3 regions of the Streptomyces sp. NPDC004838 genome follow, and region 3 is predicted to be linked to each of the others. Evidence: riboswitches for the same ligand, from Rfam matches in the RefSeq annotation. Region 3 holds a riboswitch; each other region holds the start of a gene.
What was found. A riboswitch is a leader RNA that binds a small molecule or an ion and turns the genes downstream of it on or off. The one in region 3 is predicted to bind cobalamin.
Positions count from the first base shown of each region.

Region 1: it holds a riboswitch for cobalamin, as region 3 does, so the genes downstream of both, metE (5-methyltetrahydropteroyltriglutamate--homocysteine S-methyltransferase) here and ACWEFL_RS01595 (ribonucleoside-diphosphate reductase subunit alpha) in region 3, are expected to answer to the same signal.
Region 2: it holds a riboswitch for cobalamin, as region 3 does, so the genes downstream of both, ACWEFL_RS13980 (ABC transporter substrate-binding protein) here and ACWEFL_RS01595 (ribonucleoside-diphosphate reductase subunit alpha) in region 3, are expected to answer to the same signal.

Region 1 covers NZ_JBSGAW010000002.1:201,868-207,783, forward strand. Annotated here, with positions in the region: gene ACWEFL_RS03280 (DEAD/DEAH box helicase) at 1-550, shown strand, start outside; gene metE (5-methyltetrahydropteroyltriglutamate--homocysteine S-methyltransferase) at 647-2,965, opposite strand; cobalamin riboswitch at 3,133-3,343, opposite strand; gene ACWEFL_RS03290 (hypothetical protein) at 3,595-3,777, opposite strand; gene ACWEFL_RS03295 (FadR/GntR family transcriptional regulator) at 4,234-5,004, shown strand; gene ACWEFL_RS03300 (enoyl-CoA hydratase/isomerase family protein) at 5,379-5,916, opposite strand, start outside.
Region 2 covers NZ_JBSGAW010000010.1:92,165-98,080, reverse strand. Annotated here, with positions in the region: gene ACWEFL_RS14005 (PLP-dependent cysteine synthase family protein) at 1-214, opposite strand, end outside; gene ACWEFL_RS14000 (MoaD/ThiS family protein) at 216-503, opposite strand; gene ACWEFL_RS13995 (putative leader peptide) at 599-703, opposite strand; gene ACWEFL_RS13990 (ABC transporter ATP-binding protein) at 770-1,573, opposite strand; gene ACWEFL_RS13985 (FecCD family ABC transporter permease) at 1,570-2,547, opposite strand; gene ACWEFL_RS13980 (ABC transporter substrate-binding protein) at 2,922-3,986, opposite strand; cobalamin riboswitch at 4,027-4,158, opposite strand; gene ACWEFL_RS13975 (Mov34/MPN/PAD-1 family protein) at 4,174-4,596, opposite strand; gene ACWEFL_RS13970 (amino acid permease) at 4,706-5,916, opposite strand, start outside.
Region 3 covers NZ_JBSGAW010000001.1:380,618-386,533, forward strand. Annotated here, with positions in the region: gene ACWEFL_RS01585 (extracellular solute-binding protein) at 1-1,038, opposite strand, end outside; gene ACWEFL_RS01590 (GntR family transcriptional regulator) at 1,473-2,237, shown strand; cobalamin riboswitch at 2,826-2,951, shown strand; gene ACWEFL_RS01595 (ribonucleoside-diphosphate reductase subunit alpha) at 3,142-5,520, shown strand; gene ACWEFL_RS01600 (ribonucleotide-diphosphate reductase subunit beta) at 5,520-5,916, shown strand, end outside.

The DNA of each region.
Region 1 (5,916 bases), on a different contig from region 3:
CGTCGAGCCCGCCGACGGCGGCGGAATCGCCAAGTGGATGAACGGCGGCGTCGCCGGACTGTCGTACGCCCTGACGCGTGCCATGCGTCAGGTGCTGCTCGGCACGGATCCACCCGTCTCCCTCACGCGGCGGGCGGTGGCCTGCCTGGCCGAACAGCGCGAGACCGACGCACCCGACACCGTCCACCCGGGCGGCACGTTGATCACGCGCGTCGGCTCCGACGTCCGTTGGTGGACCTGGGCCGGCTACCGCGCCAACGCCACCCTGGCAGCCACCCTCCAGTCGATCAGCGACCCTCTGCAACGCCCCACCGACAACTGGCTGCGCCTGAGAGAGAACCTCACCCCGGCCGACTGGCGTACGGCCCGTGACGACGTCGGCGAGAATCTCGTCCTGCCCGATGTGGACCGCCGGGCCGTACGCGGCCTGAAGTTCTCCGCCGCCCTCCCGGAACGGATCGCCGTGGCCACGGTGGCGGCCCGTCTGGCCGACTTCGAGAGCGCACGCTCGGTGCTCGGTGAGCCGGTGCGTTTTCAGCACGGCGGCTGAATCGGAGGAACCGCCGAGCCGCTTTGGACGGACGCCGGGTGTCCCGCCTGGCCGGGGCCCGAGCGTCAGCGCTCCGACCCCGGCAGGGCGTCCGGGTCAGGACGCGGGCAGCTCGCTTCGGACCGTGCGTGCCGCCGCGACCAGGTTCTCCAGGGAGGTGCGGGTCTCGGGCCAGCCGCGGGTCTTCAGGCCGCAGTCGGGGTTGACCCAGAGGCGTTCGGCGGGGATCGCCTTGAGGCCGGTGCGCAGGAGCGCGGCGGCCTCCTCGGGGCTCGGGACGCGCGGGGAGTGGATGTCGTACACGCCGGGGCCGGCCTCGCGCGGGTAGCCGTGGGCGGCGAGTTCGCGGGCGACCTGCATATGGGAGCGGGCCGCCTCCAGGCTGATGACGTCGGCGTCGAGGTCGTCGATCGCCTGCACGATGTCGCCGAACTCGGCGTAGCACATATGGGTGTGGATCTGGGTGTCCGGACGGACGCCGCCGGTCGTGAGCCGGAACGCCTCCGTCGCCCAGGCCAGATACGCCGGACGGTCGGCGGCCCGCAGCGGCAGCGTCTCGCGCAGCGCGGGCTCGTCCACCTGGATCACCGAGGTCCCGGCCGCCTCCAGGTCGCCCACCTCGTCGCGCAGGGCGAGGGCGACCTGGCGGGCGGTGTCGGCCAGCGGCTGGTCGTCGCGGACGAAGGACCAGGCGAGCATGGTGACCGGCCCGGTGAGCATGCCCTTGACCGGACGCGAGGTCAGGGACTGGGCGTACGTCGTCCAGCGCACGGTCATCGGCTCGGGGCGGGAGATGTCCCCGGCCAGGATCGGCGGGCGGACGTAGCGGGTGCCGTACGACTGGACCCAGCCGTGCCGCGTGGCCAGGTAGCCGGTGAGCTGCTCGGCGAAGTACTGGACCATGTCGTTGCGTTCGGCCTCGCCGTGCACCAGGACGTCGATCCCGCTCTTCTCCTGGAAGGCGACGACCTCCCGGATCTCGGCCCTGATGCGCTCCTCGTAGCCCGCCGTGCCGATCCGGCCCGCCCGCAAGTCGGCGCGCGCGGTGCGCAGTTCGCCGGTCTGGGGGAAGGAGCCGATGGTGGTGGTCGGCAGCAGGGGCAGGCCGAGGTGGGCGCGCTGGGCGGTGGCGCGTTCGGCGTACGGCTGGGAGCGGCGCGCGTCGGCGTCGGTGACGGCGGCGGACCGGGCGCGTACGGCGGGGTCACGCGTAATGGGCGAGCCCGCGCGGGATGCGAGGTCGGCGCGGTTGGCGGCGAGTTCGCCGGTGATGGAGTCGGTGCCCTGGGCGAGGCCCGTGGCGAGGGTGACGATCTCGGCGGTCTTCTGGCGGGCGAAGGCGAGCCAGCGCAGGATCTGCGGATCGATGTCCCGCTCGGCAGTCGCGTCGAGCGGGACGTGCAGCAGGGAGCAGGAGGCGGCCACGTCGACGCGGTCGGCGAGCCCGAGGAGCGTGCCGAGCGTGGAGAGCGACTTCTCCAGGTCGTTCACCCAGATATTGCGGCCGTTGACGACACCGGCGACCAGTCGCTTGCCGGGCAGTCCGCCGACCGCCGCGAGGTCGTCGAGGTTGGCGGCGGCGGCCTCGGTGAAGTCGAGGGCGAGGCCCTCGACCGGGGCCTTGGCCAGTACCGGGAGGGCGTCGCCGAGCCGGTCGAAGTAGGAGGCGACGAGCAGCTTGGGCCGGTCGGTGAGAGCGCCGAGGTCACGGTAGGCGCGCGCGGCGGCGTTCAGCTCGGCCGCCGTGCGGTCCTGGACCAGGGCGGGCTCGTCGAGCTGCGCCCACTCGGCGCCTGCCGCGCGCAGGTCGGCGATCACCTCGGCGTACACCGGGAGCAGCCGGTCCAGGAGGGTGAGCGGCTCGAAGCCCGTCGGCACGCCGGGGGCGGGCTTGGCCAGCAGGAGGTAGGTGACGGGGCCGACCAGGACGGGACGGGCGGTGAGGCCGAGCGCCAGGGCCTCCTTCAGTTCGGCGACCTGCTTGGCGGAGTCGGCGGTGAACACCGTGTCCGGGCCCAGCTCCGGCACGAGGTAGTGGTAGTTGGTGTCGAACCACTTCGTCATCTCCAGCGGTGCCACGTCCTGCGTGCCGCGCGCCATGGCGAAGTAGCCGTCCAGGGCGTCGGCTTCGACGGCGGCCCGGTGCCGGGCGGGGACCGCGCCGACCATGACGGTGGTGTCGAGGACGTGGTCGTAGTACGAGAAGTCGCCGGTGGGCACCTCGTGGACGCCGGCCTCGGCGAGCTGCCGCCAGTTCGTACGGCGTAGCGCGGCGGCGGTCTCCTGGAGCGTTTCCGCGGTGACGCGGCTCTTCCAGTAGCCCTCGACGGTCTTCTTCAGTTCCCGGCCCTGTCCCTGACGGGGGTAGCCGTACACGGTGGCCCGTGCTGCCGCGGCTGCGGACTTCGGTGTCACGGAGATCTCCTTCGCGAGATGAATCCCTGAGATCCCGGCGACGGGACGAGAGCGCGAAGGTGTGACGGAACCAGGCGGGCATGATCTCGCGCGGTACAGCGCGGTCGTCCGCTCGGTATGTACGCCGACCCGCCCACGAGGTCACCGGGATGTCCGCGCGCGAGTGGTTCGCGCACGGGCAGTCGGCAGGTCTTCGGACTCACGGGCACGCCCTCCTGACCGGAGGACACCTACTGGCCGTCGCTTCCCAGACCCGGTACGTCGGGTCCAGTGCGTATGACGGCGGTCGTTCCCGTTCACCGCTGCGGGGCAGTCCCGGATTCCCACCGGGTTCCCTCTTACGACGCATCCCGTCTGGCGGACGGGGCGAACCAGCTGCACCGGCCAGCGTAAAGGGCCTGCCAGGAGCGCGGAGCGCCGCGTCCACCATTCGGATGGTGAGTTCGTACCTTTCTAGGCGGTGATGAGTTTGACGGCGGTGAACCGTCATCCCGCACAGGGCCGCGACCACCGGGAGAACGGCCCGCGCCGGGGTCCGCAAAAACAGCACCGTCGTGGCCGCGAAGCCGGACCGAAACACGAAAAAAGCCCCCGCCCGAGGAGGGCAAGGGCGTTCGGCGTCGGCGCGATCAGGCGTTGTTCTCCCGCTCCAAGGCTTTCCGCTGCTCATCGAGGAGCTTTGCCTGCGCCTTGGCGAGCCGCTTGTCGGCGCGAGACGTGCGGGCGGCGGCGTTGGCCACCTTCTCTTTAGGGCTGTGGTATGAGATCAGCCCGACGGAACTGAGGCTGCTCAGCTTGCGGATCATTCCCATGGGTCGCCTCTTCGGGTGTGAGTTCACGGCGTTGGGCAGGCGTAACTACGCCGACACTGGTAGCACGTGTCAACGCAGTGCCGGAGCGGTACTCGTCATCTAAGCACCCCAATGTGACGAGCGGTATACAGGGGGGCATGTGGGACCTGACACCGCAACCGCGTCTGGGGTGACGATTGACGTCGCCTGTCGTAGATGTGACTGGGTGCTGATGCGCTGACGGTCGGCAGGTCGAGTCGTGCGCCGGACCCTCATCCGGCGGCGCGGTCCGGGCCCCTCGGCCCGGTTCGCCGGACTCGGTCGCGGGCCGGGTCCGGGACCGGTGTAACGTGCGAAGATGCCGATCGCGCGCCCAAAAGGCCCGCGCGGCGGGCGGCGCGCCCCCGGGGCCCTGCGTCCCGCACCGCGGTCGCGCCAGACCGTCAGCAGACCGCACCCACCGGTGGAGGAGAATCCGTGGCACGTACGAAGGAGATTCCGCCCGACGGACCGTGGCGGGCTCTCCGGGACATCGGCCGCACCCGGCCGGAGGGCGCGGCGGCGGAGGAGATCGCCGACCGGATCCAGCAGCTGATCCTCTCCCAGGACCTCGCCGACGGTTCGCGGCTGCCCTCGGAACGGGATCTGGCGGCGCTGCTCTCCGCCAGCCGGCCCACCGTGAGCCAGGCCATCCGGATCCTGGTGATCAAGGGGCTCGTGGAGTCACGGCGCGGCTCGGGGGCGTATGTCCGGCTGCGTCCCGAGGCGACGCTGGCGACGGCGATGAACCTGATGCTGGACGTGGACCCCGGCTCGGTCGGCCAGCTGGCGGAGCTGCGCCTGTCGCTGGAGTCGACCGGTGTCGTACGGGCCATCGAGCGGGCCACCACCGAGGAACTGGCGGAGGCGGAGGAGGCCCTGCGCGCGTTCGAGCACACCGGCGGCGACGCGGCGAGCTGGATGAGCGCCGACACCTACTTCCACGCGACGCTGATCAACGCCTCCCACAACGCCTATCTCGCCTCGATGTTCGACAGCGTGCACACGGCGCTCATCAACTACGAGTTCCGCGCCTGGATCGACAGCGGCACATCGCCCGGCTGGCTCGCGAAGGAGCGGATCGCCGCGCTGACGGCCGTCCACGAATCCATCCTGCGGGCCGTGCGGAAGCGCGACGTCGAGGCGGCGCTGTACGCGGTGCGCCACCACCACGAGGTGATGTCGGCGCATCTGCGTATGAGCGGCTGAGTCGCGGGCGTCCCCGGGCCGCGTGATCCCCCGGCCCGGGGACGCCGGGCCGGGGACGCCGGACACGAGAGCAGACCGACGACCGTACCGGAGCGTCTCCGGTACGGTCGTCGGTTTATTCAGCGGACGGGCCGGGCACGGCCGAGGCCGTTGTTGGCCGTGCCCGGCCCGTCCGTTCGGGAGCCCTCCGCCGGGGGGCTCAGTCGGGGGGCTTAGGCCGCTTCTGATGGATCTTGCTGGGCTCGCGTGCCCTGGCACCGCACCTCGCTGCGTTGTCGTCGGTCACCTATGCTCCGCATGGATTCCCTCCTCCGCCTTGCGATGCACGGCACCAGACCCCGCTCCCTGATCCAGCCTGATCCATCAGAAACGACCTAGTCGAAGTTGTTCTTGCGGCCCTCGCGCACGTACGCGCCGGACTTGGCGATGTGGTCCTTGCCGTGGATCGACTTCTGCTTGGCCAGGTGGCCGAACATCTGGATGCCGAAGCCGCCGTCGAGGTCGTCGGTGATGCGCTTGCGCCACGGACGGCGGATGATCTGCGTGGTGAGCCGGCGGGTGATGCGCGGCTGGCCCATGATGTGGTCCGCGATGCGCTTGGCGCGGTCCAGCAGCTGCTCGCGCGGCAGCACCTCGTTGACCATGCCCCACTCCAGCGCCTGCTGAGCGTTGATGGCCTCACCGGTCAGCAGGGCGTAGGCGGCGCGCTTGACCCCGAGCAGCTCCTGGAAACAGCTGTGGATGCCGTCGCCGGGCACGGAGCTGATGTCGAAGTGGAGGTCGTAGAGGACGGCGTCCTCGGCGCAGAGGGTGATGTCGCACATCAGGACGATCTCCGAGTGGAACCCCATGCCGTTGAAGATGCCGATGGTGGGGATCTCGAGGTCGTTGATGAGGGAGCTGACGTTGATC
Region 2 (5,916 bases), on a different contig from region 3:
CGGACGTCGGCTCCAGGATCGTGCTGCCGGGGGTGAGGCGGCCGTCCTTCTCCGCATGCTCGATCATATGGAGCGCCGGGCGGTCCTTGATCGAGCCGGTCGGGTTGCGGTCCTCCAGCTTGGCCCAGATGCGGACGTCGTCCGAGGGCGACAGCCTGGGGAGGCGGACCAGCGGGGTGTTGCCGACCGCGGCGAGCGGGGAGTCGTAACGCATCTCAGTACATTCCGCCGGCGACCGCCGGGAGGATGGTGACGCTGTCGCCGTCGTTCAGCTCGGTGGAGATGCCGTCGAGGAAGCGCACGTCCTCGTCGTTGAGGTAGACGTTGACGAAGCGGCGGAGCTGGTCGCCGTTGCCCTTGTCGATGAGCCGCTCCTGGATGCCCTTGTGGCGGGTTTCGAGGTCGGCGAAGAGCGCGGCGAGCGTGTCCCCGCTGCCTTCGACGGCCTTGGCGCCGTCGGTGTAGGTGCGGAGGATGGTCGGGATGCGGACCTCGATGGCCATGGCGTGGACTCCAGTCGGATGGCGGTGGGCGCGCGGCTCGGTCCCCCGCGCGAGGGGTGGGGATCGGTTGAGCTGACTGCTCGGGTACTGGCTGCTCAGGTACAGAGCGCGCTGGCGAGGCGGCACAGGTCCACATGCAGCCGCGCCACGAGCAGCGTCGTGCCGCCCGGCGTCTTGTCCCGCATGTATGGAGGAACCATGCGGTCATCGTATCGATTCCCGCTCCGGGATCCGGAATGTGGTCTCGTATCGCGGACTCGAGGTGCTCACCATGCGGGCGGGAGGTAGGTGATGGAGGGGGCCCCTGTGACGGGGTGGGGGGCCACGTCGGCGTCGACGCGGTACACGTCGGCGAGGAGCCGGGGGGTGAGGACCTGCTCGGGCGTGCCGGAGGCGACGAGCCGTCCGGCGTGCAGGACGTGCAGCCTGTCGCAGTAGTACGCGGCGAGGTTGAGGTCGTGCAGGGCGAGGAGGCTGGTGGTTCCCAGGGTCCGTATCAGGCCGAGGATCTCCAGCTGGTACCGGATGTCGAGGTGGTTGGTGGGTTCGTCGAGTACGAGGAGGGCGGGCCGCTGGACGAGGGCGCGGGCGACGAGGGCGCGCTGGCGTTCGCCGCCGGAGAGGGAGGGGAAGGCGCGGTCGGCGAGGTCGGTGATGGAGAGCCGGGCGAGCGCGTCGTCGGCCAGTGCGGCGTCGGCCGCGGTGTCGGCCTCCCAGAACCGTTTGTGCGGGGCGCGGCCCATGAGGACGATCTCGCGGACGGTCAGCTCGAACTCCGCGGCGCCGTCCTGCGGCACGGTCGCCACCCGCCGCGCGCGTTCCTTGGGGCCGAGGGCGGTGAGGTCGTCGCCGTCGAGGAGGGCCTGTCCGGCCGTGGGGCGCAGGGTTCCGTAGACGCAGCGCAGGAGGGTGGTCTTGCCGCTGCCGTTGGGGCCGACCAGGCCGACGGTCTCGCCGGGCCGGGCTTCGAGGTCGATGCCGCTGAGCAGCGTACGGCCGTCGGTGTCGTATCCCAGTCCGCGTACGGTCAGGGCCGCGCCGGGGCGCGCGGCGGCTTCGGGGGCGGTCACCGTGCGGCTCCTTCCACGGGCCGGGAGCGCATCAGCCAGAGGAAGAGCGGGCCGCCGATGAGTGCGGTGAGGACGCCGACCGGGATGTCCTGGGGTGCGGCGACGGTACGGGCGGCGAGGTCGGCGACGACGAGCGCGAGGGCTCCGCCGAGTGCCGCGACGGGGAGCAGGGCGCGGTGGGTGGCGCCGACGAGCAGCCGGGCGGCGTGCGGGACCATCAGGCCGATGAAGCCGACCGCGCCGCTCACGGCCACGAGGACGGCGGTGACGAAGGAGGCGAGGACGAAGACGGCGGCGCGGAAGCGGGCGACGTCGAGGCCGAGCACGGTGGCGTCTTCCTCCCCCACCAGCAGCAGGTCGAGCGGTCGGGCGAGGGCGAGCAGCAGCGGCAGGCCGAGGCCGAGGACCGCGGCGGGCAGCCAGAGGCTGTCCCAGCGGGCGCTGCCGAGGCCGCCGAGGGTCCAGTACAGGGCCTCGCGGAAGTGCTCGGGTCGGGCGGAGGCGATGAGGACGAGGGTGGTGAGGGCGGTGAGGATGTACGAGACGGTGACTCCGGCCAGGACCAGCCGGGTCCCGGTCATCGAGCCGTCGCGCCGGGCGAGCCAGTAGACGAGTGTCAGTGCGCCGAGCGCCCCGGCGAAGGCTCCGGCGGGCATGGCGACGGCGGTGGTGGCGCCGATGCCGAGGGTGAGGACGACGACGGCCCCGGTGGAGGCTCCGGAGGAGATCCCGAGGATGAAGGGGTCGGCGAGCCGGTTCCGTACGAGGGCCTGGAGGACGGCGCCCACGACGGCCAGGCCCGCGCCGACGATCGCCCCGAGCAGGACGCGGGGCAGCCGCACCTCCATGATGATCGTGCGGGTAGGGCTGGGTGCGGCGTCCGGGCGCAGGGCCTGGAGGACCTCGCCGGGCGGGATGTGTACGGAGCCGAGGGCGAGGCCCGCGACGATCGCCGCGGCGAGGGCGAGCAGCAGGCCGGTGGCGACGGTTCCGTACCGGAGCCGGGACGTGGTGGCGGGGGTCTTCGACGGGGCGGACCCGACGGGTCCGGGGCGCGGCGCGGCGGGCGGGGCGGGCGGGGGCTCGGAGGCGTGCGGGACGGGCGCGGCGGGCACAGGTCTCGACGGGGCAGGGCCGGCCGGGCCGGGCTCGGAAGCGGGCGCGAGCGCGGCTGACGGGGCGGACCCGACGGGTCCGGGGCGGGGTGCGGTGGGGCCGGAGACGTCGGCCCTGGACCGACCGGACCCGGACGCGGTGGGGCCGGACGGGCCCGCACCGGATGGGGACGCGGCGGACCCGACCGGGCCCGGACCGGGGCCGTCCGGTCCGGGCTTCGCGGCTGGGGTCCTCACCGCGCGAGCTGCGGGGCCAGCTTGGCGATGGCGTCGGGTGCTCTTACGCCGAGGACCGCGTCGGAGAGCGGCAGCACGGCGAACCGGCCGTTCCTGATCGCCGGTACGTCCCCCAGCGCCGGGTCGTCGAGCAGGCGCTTCTTCTTCTGTTCGACGGTGGTGGCGCCGTAGTCGTAGATGAGGACGACCTCCGGCTTGCGGGCCACGACCTCCTCCCAGGTCGCGTCCCCGAAGTTCTTGTCGAGGTCGGCGAAGACGTTGCGGCCGCCCGCGCGGGCGATCAGCTCGTTGCCTATGCCCTTGCCGCCCGCCGTGAACGCGGTCTTGTCGCCGCTGTCGTAGACGAAGACGGGTACGGGGGTGCGGTCCTTCAGTCCGGTCGCGGTCCCGGCGACCGAGGCGCGGGAGGCGTCGATCCACTTCCGGGCGCGGTCGCCGACGCCGAAGGTGCGGCCGATCTCCTCGACCTCGCGGTAGACGTCGTCCAGCGTCGTCCTGCCCTTGACGCAGTTCTCCACGTTGAGCCGGGTGTCGATGCCGGACTTCTTCAGCTCGTCGCGGGTGCGGCCGTCCTTGGCGTCGAAGGCGCTGGCGTAACCGCCGTACACGAAGTCGGGGTTGAGGGAGAGGAGCTTCTCCTTGGAGGGGTACTCCTTGGCCGCGACCGGCACCGAGGCGTACGCCTTCCGGTAGCGCGGCAGGACCTCGTCGTCGAGGTAGGCGGTGCCGACGAGGGACTTCTCCAGTCCGAGTTCCAGCATGATCTCGGTGACGTGCTGGTTCATGGTGACCGCGCGCTCGGGGGGCGCGTCGTAGGTCGTCCGTACGCCGCAGTTGTCGACGGTGTAGGGGAAACCCGACGAGGCTGACGAGGCTTTGGCGGCGGGCTTGTCGGCGGACGACGCGTCGGAACGGTCGTCTCCCGTACCGCAGGCGGTGAGCGGGAGCAGCAGCGCGGCGGCTGTGAGAGCGGCGGTGCGGGCCGGGCGGCGGGGGGACGGACGGCTGGATATCCGCCGGGAGACGCGGCTGTTCGTGCGCCGGGGCATGGGGCTGGGCATGCGGATGGCCTCCTCCGGGGATTTCCACGTCCCCTGGGTGGTGGGAGAAGGGCGGCCGGTCAGTTCCTGGCTGGCGAGCGGGGACGCGGGGGCGCGTCGGACGCTCGGTCACAGTGGCGGGACCGCGCCGGATTCACACCGGCTTCCTGGGTCCTGCCGCCCCTGTATGGAGTTGGGTCGGTCCGGGTCAGTATGCCTGGACGACCTTGACCTCTTCCTCGGTGACCTCGCCTTCGAGGATGCGGAACGAGCGGAACTGGAACGGGCCGGCGTCGTCCGCGTCCGCCGTGGAGACCAGGACGTAGTGCGCGCCGGGCTCGTTGGCGTAGGTGATGTCCGTACGGGAGGGGTATGCCTCGGTCGCGGTGTGCGAGTGGTAGATGATCACCGGCTCTTCGTCGTTGTCGTCCATCTCGCGGTAGAGCTTCAGCAGGTCCGCGGAGTCGAACTCGTAGAACGTGGGCGAGCGGGCCGCGTTGAGCATGGGGATGAAGCGCTCCGGGCGGTCGCTGCCCTCGGGGCCGGCGACGACGCCGCATGCCTCGTCGGGGTGGTCGGCGCGGGCGTGCGCGACGATCTGGTCGAACAGGGCCTGGGTGAGGGTCAGCATGCCGATCAGCATAATCAGCGGGCCGTCCCGTACCGGGGGGCGGTACGGGACGGCCGGTGGACCGGCCGGTCCCGGAAGGGCCGGCGGTCCGGTCCGCACGGGGGGTGGGTCAGGGCTTGGCGAACGCCGCGCCGCGCGGGTTCCTGGCCTTCAGTGTCAGATACGCCACGCCCATGATCAGCGCCCAGACGGGAGCGCAGTACAGAGAGATCCGCGCGTCCTCGTCGATGCCCATCAGCACGATGACCATGAGGATGAACAGAAGGGCGAACCAGCTGGTCCAGGGCGCGCCGGGGGCTTTGAAGGAGGAGTGCGGGAGTTCGCCGCGCTCGGCTCGGGCCCGGTAGCGGAGCTGGCTGACGAGGATCATGATCCAGGCCCACATGCCGGAGATGGTGGCGAACGACACGATCTTGTTGAACGCTTCGCCGGGCCACTGGTAGTTGATCCAGACGCCGATCAGCATCAGGCCCGCGGAGAAGGTGGTGCCGATCAGAGGGGTGCCGCGCTTGGTGAGCCGGGTGAAGAAGGCGGGGCCCTGGCTGTTGAGGGCGAGGTCGCGGAGCATCCGTCCGGTGGAGTACATGCCCGAGTTGCAGGACGACAGGGCCGCGGTGAGGACGACGAAGTTGACGATTCCCGCGCCGGCCTGGAGGCCCATGGTGTCGAAGGCGGCGACGAAGGGGGAGACGCCGGGCCGGAAGGTGGTCCACGAGACCACCGAGAGGATCATGATCAGCGCGCCCACGTAGAAGACCGCGATCCGCCACGGGACGGTGTTGACGGCCCTGGGGAGCGTCTTCTCCGGGTCCTTGGACTCCCCCGCCGTGACGCCGACGAGTTCGACGGCGAGGAAGGCGAACATCACGATCTGCAGGGTCATCAGGGTGCCGCCGATGCCCTTGGGGAAGAAGCCGCCGTCGGCCCAGAGGAGGGAGACGGACGCAGTGTCCCCGGCGTCGGAGAATCCGAGGGTGAGGATTCCGGCGCAGATGAGGATCATGCCGACGATCGCGGTGACCTTCACCATGGAGAACCAGAATTCGAGTTCGCCGAACAGCTTCACGGAGATCAGGTTCGCGCCGTAGAGGACGACGGTGAAGACGAGTGCGGAGACCCACTGCGGGATGTCGAACCAGTACGTCATATAGGCGGCCGCGGCGGTGACTTCGGTCATTCCGGTGACGACCCAGAAGAGCCAGTACGTCCAGCCGGTGACGAAGCCCGCGAAGGGGCCGATGAACTCGCGCGCGTACTCGGAGAACGAGCCCGACACCGGGCGGTACATGAGCAGTTCGCCCAGGGCCCGCATGATGAAGA
Region 3 (5,916 bases):
GGCCTTGGCGAGGCCGCCCTCGAACCGGTCGGAGAGCAGGATCTTCAGGAACTCCTTGGCGAGCTCCTTGTTCTTGCTGCGCTCGGCGACGGCGAGGTTGGAGCCGCCGAGGAAGACGCCCTCGGGCTTGTCGGCCGTCTCACCCGGAATGGTGAAGTAGCCGAGGTCCTTCTCGATGGCCGCGTTGGCCTTGATGGCCGTACCGGCCTCCCAGCCCATGCCGATGAAGGCGCCGACATTGCCCTTGGCGAAGACGTCGGCCTGCTGCGGGGTGGCCTCGTCCTTGTCCTTGGGAGCCTTGGAGTACGCCTGGAGCTTCTTGTACTCCAGGGCCGCGGCCTGGACCTTCGGGTCCTCCAGGTTGGAGACCCACTTGTCCCCGTCCTTCTTGATGAGCTCCCCGCCCTGGCCGATGACGAGGCCGACAAAGTGGTACCAGTTCTGGCCGGGCAGGTAGATCGGCTCCTTGCCCTTCGCCTTGATCTTGTCCAGCGCGGCGTAGAACTCGGCGCGGGTCTTCGGCGGGGCGGTGACGCCGGCCTCCGCGAAGACCTTCTTGTTGTAGATCACGACGCGGTTGGCGAACCACCAGGGAACGGCGGACTGCGTGCCGTCCACGACGGCGCCCTCGTTGAAGTTCTCGGCCCAGTCGGCGCCGACCGCGGTCTTGACGTCGGCGAGGTCCGCGAGACCGCCCGTCTTGGCGTAGGCGGCGGTCTGGGTGTTACCGATCTCGAAGACGTCCGGCGGGTTGTCCTCGGAGAGGGCGGTCGTCAGCTTCTGCTGAATACCGTTCCACTGCTGCTCCTCGAACTTGAGCGTCGCACCGGTCTTCTTCTCGAACTCCGCCTTCAGCTCCGCCAGCCAGGCGTCCGGCGTGGAGCCGTCCATGGCCCACCAGGTCAGTGTCTGGCCCTTGAAGCTGTCAGGCCCCTTGGACTCGCTCCCCTTGTCCCCGTCTTTGTCGTCCGAGCCACACGCGGCCAAACTGATCACCATGCCCGCGACACCGATCGCCGCAATGAGCTTGCGCTTCACGCCACCCTCCTAAGGGATGCCTGATCACCCCCGCCCACCACGAGACATACGGGAAGTACTGCCTGGGGCTGGGACCTGGCCTTTAATGGTTTAGACCAGTACCGGGAGCTTGGCCTAGACCTTTAGGACTGTCAAGGCTCGATAAACCAGGCCGTCCAGTCCGTTACCGGACCGACATCTGGGCAGGATCCGGACGGCCGGAATCCGCCCACGCCGAAGGACCACCCGGAGGGGACCTACGCGTCGCCAGGAGGAATGCCGACTCCTGGACTAGACCAACCCTAGTACCAACGGTGTATAAGAAGCAGTGGTGTCCGACTGGAAAGAACCCCGAGGGGAGGGGTCGCACTCCCCCGGACCGGCCCGTGCCACGATATGAGCCGCTATTAACGGAGGAGCCGGTGACGGCAGCAGGACAGCCTGGGAGGCGGGCCATGGCCACCGACGGGGGAAACACGGAGACCGAGGGCGGACCCGGCGTCCGCGCGGCGCGGGTGCCCAAGTACTACCGCTTGAAGCGTCATCTCCTCGATATGACGGAGACGATGCCGCCGGGCACGCCCGTACCGCCGGAGCGCACGCTCGCGGCGGAGTTCGACACATCGCGTACGACGGTCCGTCAGGCGCTCCAGGAGCTGGTCGTCGAAGGCCGGCTTGAGAGGATCCAGGGCAAGGGCACGTTCGTGGCCAAGCCCAAGGTCTCGCAGGCCCTTCAGCTCACCTCGTACACCGAGGACATGAAGGCCCAGGGCCTGGAGCCGACCTCGCAGCTCCTCGACATCGGATACGTCACGGCCGATGACACCCTGGCCGGACTGCTGGACATTTCGACCGGCGGCCGGGTGCTGCGGATCGAACGGCTCCGGCTGGCGAGCGGCGAGCCGATGGCCATCGAGACGACCCATCTCTCGGCCAAGCGCTTCCCGGCGCTGCGCCGGAGTCTGGTGAAGTACACCTCTCTCTACACGGCGCTGGCGGAGGTGTACGACGTCCACCTCGCCGAGGCCGAGGAGACGATCGAGACCTCGCTGGCGACGCCGAGGGAAGCCGGTCTGCTCGGTACGGATGTGGGGCTGCCGATGCTGATGCTCTCGCGGCACTCGCTGGACAAGCAGGGCGAACCGGTGGAGTGGGTACGGTCGGTGTACCGGGGCGACCGGTACAAGTTCGTCGCGAGGCTTCAGCGCCCGACCGGCTGAACGGGCCGGATCTCAGCAGGCCGATTCACCAAGGGCCGACCACGGGCCGATTCACGACGGGTTCACCTCGGGCCGCCGCACCAAGCGGGTGCGGCGGCCCGTCTGTATTTTTTGGGGCTCGGTTCTCCCCCGGACGCCGTCCGGGGGCCCCACGGGGCACTCTGAGCGTGCGTCCACGGTCGACCGTGCTCGATCCCTCGTACCTCACGGCCTCCGCGCGCTCTCCCTCTCGACACCCGCGCGCCCCTCCAGCACACTCGGCCCCTTCTTTTTGGGCTCGTTCACCTCCGGGGCGCTCTCAGCGTGTGTCGACGGTCGACCGTGCTCGATCCCTCGTACCTCGGGACCTCCGCGCGCTCTCCCTCTCGACACCCGCGCGCCCCTCCAGCTCACTCGGCCGCTCTTTTTTGGGCTCGCGCCGGGCCGCGTTGTGAGTGTTCTCATACGGGCGCTCAGGGCCGCCGTCACGGGCCCGTTCCCGTACCGCGCAAGGGGCGGTGACGGACAGGGGCAGCCCCCTTTCGCGACAGACAACTCAACCGCACGACACAACATCTGGTGGGTACTTCCGGGAAGCGCCCCCACATGTATGCTCATCTCGCTGTCGCTGCAGAGGAATCCGGTGTGAATCCGGAACTGTCCCGCAACGGTGTGCTTCGGCGTGCTTTGTCACGCCTGGCGAGTCCGGCCGACTGCCGACAGCGCACCCGGCTCGTCCGACCCGGGTGCCCAGACGTCCGGGCCTCGCGGTTGGGCCGGTGGACGCCGTGAGTGCTGCCCTGCCGCGGGCACACCCGGCTCTGTCCGCTCCCCGCCGGCCCGCTAGCCGAGCGAGGGAGAGCACCACGTGACCATCGCGCCAGCCGATCCGGCTTCAGGCACCTCCGAGACCCCTCCCGGACCCGTGTCCGGGCAGGTTCCCGGACCGGTGTCCGAGCGGGTCCCCGGCCAGGTCGACGGCCCGGGTACCGCACTGCTGCGGACCCTGACCGAACTCACCGCCGATCTGCCGGACACCGACCCCGGCCGCGTCGCCGCCGCCGCGCTGCGCGGACGCCACGCCGGATCGGACGCGGCCGAACTCCACCAGCTGGCCACCGACGCCGCTGCGGGCCTGATCTCCGAGGACCCCGCCTACTCCCGGCTCGCCGCCCGGCTGCTGACCCGTACGATCGCGGCCGAGGCCGCGAGCCAGGGCTCGGTGTCGTTCTCGGCCTCGGTCGCCGTGGGCCACACCGAGGGCCTGATCGCCGACCGGGCCGCCGCGTTCGTCGCCCTGCACACCGACCGCCTCGACGCGGCGGTCGACCCGGCCGCGGACGACCGCTTCGGCTACTTCGGCCTGCGGACCCTCTACAGCCGTTATCTGCTGCGCCACCCGATCACCCGTCAGGTGATCGAGACCCCTCAGCACTTCATGCTGCGCGTCGCCTGCGGCCTCGCCGAGGACGAGTCGGACCGGGCGCTCGCCGAAGTCCTGGCGCTGTACGGGCTGATGAGCCGGCTCGACTATCTGCCCTCCTCGCCCACGCTCTTCAACTCCGGCACCCGCCACCCGCAGATGTCCTCCTGCTATCTGCTGGACTCGCCGCTGGACGAGCTGGACTCGATCTACGACCGGTACCACCAGGTCGCGCGGCTCTCCAAGCACGCGGGCGGCATCGGGCTCTCGTACTCCCGCATCCGCGCCCGCGGTTCGCTGATCCGCGGCACCAACGGGCACTCCAACGGCATCGTGCCGTTCCTGAAGACCCTGGACGCGTCGGTCGCCGCCGTGAACCAGGGGGGCCGGCGCAAGGGGGCCGCCGCCGTCTATCTGGAGACCTGGCACGCGGACATCGAGGAGTTCCTCGAACTGCGCGACAACACCGGTGAGGACGCGCGGCGTACGCACAATCTGAACCTCGCGCACTGGATCCCGGACGAGTTCATGCGGCGCGTGGAAGCCGACACCGAGTGGTCGCTGTTCTCCCCGGCGGACACGCCCGAGCTGGTCGATCTGTGGGGCGACGAGTTCGACGCCGCGTACCGCGCCGCCGAGGCCCGGGGGCTGGCCCGCAAGTCCGTGCCCGCGCGAGAGCTGTACGGCCGGATGATGCGTACCCTCGCGCAGACCGGCAACGGCTGGATGACCTTCAAGGACGCCGCCAACCGCACGGCCAACCAGACCGCCGAGCCCGGCCACACCGTCCACTCGTCGAACCTCTGCACCGAGATCCTTGAGGTCACGGACGACGGGGAGACGGCGGTCTGCAACCTCGGGTCGGTCAACCTCGGCGCGTTCGTGAACGGGGCCTCCGATGGCGAGGAACTGGACTGGGAGCGGCTGGACGCCACCGTCCACACGGCCGTGACCTTCCTCGACCGAGTCGTCGACATCAACTTCTACCCGACCGAGCAGGCCGGCCGCTCCAACGCCAGATGGCGGCCGGTGGGCCTGGGCGCGATGGGCCTTCAGGACGTCTTCTTCCAGCTGAAGCTGCCGTTCGACTCCCCCGAGGCGCGGGCGCTCTCCACCCGGATCGCCGAGCGGATCATGCTCGCCGCGTACGAGGCGTCCGCGGAGCTGGCCGAGCGCAACGGCCCGCTCCCCGCCTGGGAGAAGACCCGTGCCGCGCGTGGCGTCCTGCACCCGGACCACTACGGCGTCGAGCCTCACTGGCCGGAGCGCTGGGCCGCCCTGCGCGAGCGGATCGCCGCCACCGGGATGCGCAACTCCCTGCTGCTCGCCATCGCGCCCACCGCGACGATCGCCTCGATCGCCGGTGTGTACGAGTGCATCGAGCCGCAGGTCTCCAACCTCTTCAAGCGCGAAACCCTGTCAGGCGAGTTCTTGCAGGTCAACTCCTATCTGGTCGCGGAGCTGAAGCGCCTCGGCGTCTGGGACGCGCAGACCCGTGAGGCGCTGCGCGACGCCAACGGCTCGGTGGCCGGCTTCTCCTGGATCCCGGCCGAGGTGCGTGAGCTGTACCGGACGGCATGGGAGATCCCGCAGCGCGGGTTGATCGACATGGCCGCGGCCCGCACTCCGTTCCTGGACCAGTCGCAGTCGCTGAATCTGTTCCTGGAGACGCCGACCATCGGCAAGCTCAGCTCGATGTACGCGTACGCCTGGAAGAAGGGGCTGAAGACGACGTACTACCTGCGGTCCCGCCCGGCCACCAGGATCGCCCGCGCGGCGAGCGGCACGTCGGCCCCCGCCCCCTCCCCCGTACAGGCGACGCCGGAAGACGCCGTCGCCTGCTCCCTCGAAAACCCCGAGTCCTGCGAGGCGTGCCAGTAATGCCCAGCTCCACCAGTACCACCGGCTCCACCAGCCCTACCGGCTCCGACGCCAAGAATCTCCTGGACCCGGGTTTCGAGCTAACCCTGCGTCCGATGCGCTACCCGGACTTCTACGAGCGCTACCGCGACGCGATCAAGAACACCTGGACGGTGGAGGAGGTCGATCTCCACTCCGATGTGACCGACCTCGCCAAGCTGACACCGGGTGAGCAGCATCTGATCGGCCGGCTGGTCGCGTTCTTCGCGACCGGCGACTCGATCGTCGCCAACAACCTGGTCCTGACGCTCTACAAGCACATCAACTCCCCGGAGGCGCGGCTGTATCTGAGCCGTCAGCTCTTCGAGGAGGCGGTGCACGTCCAGTTCTATCTGACGCTGCTCGACACCTATCTCC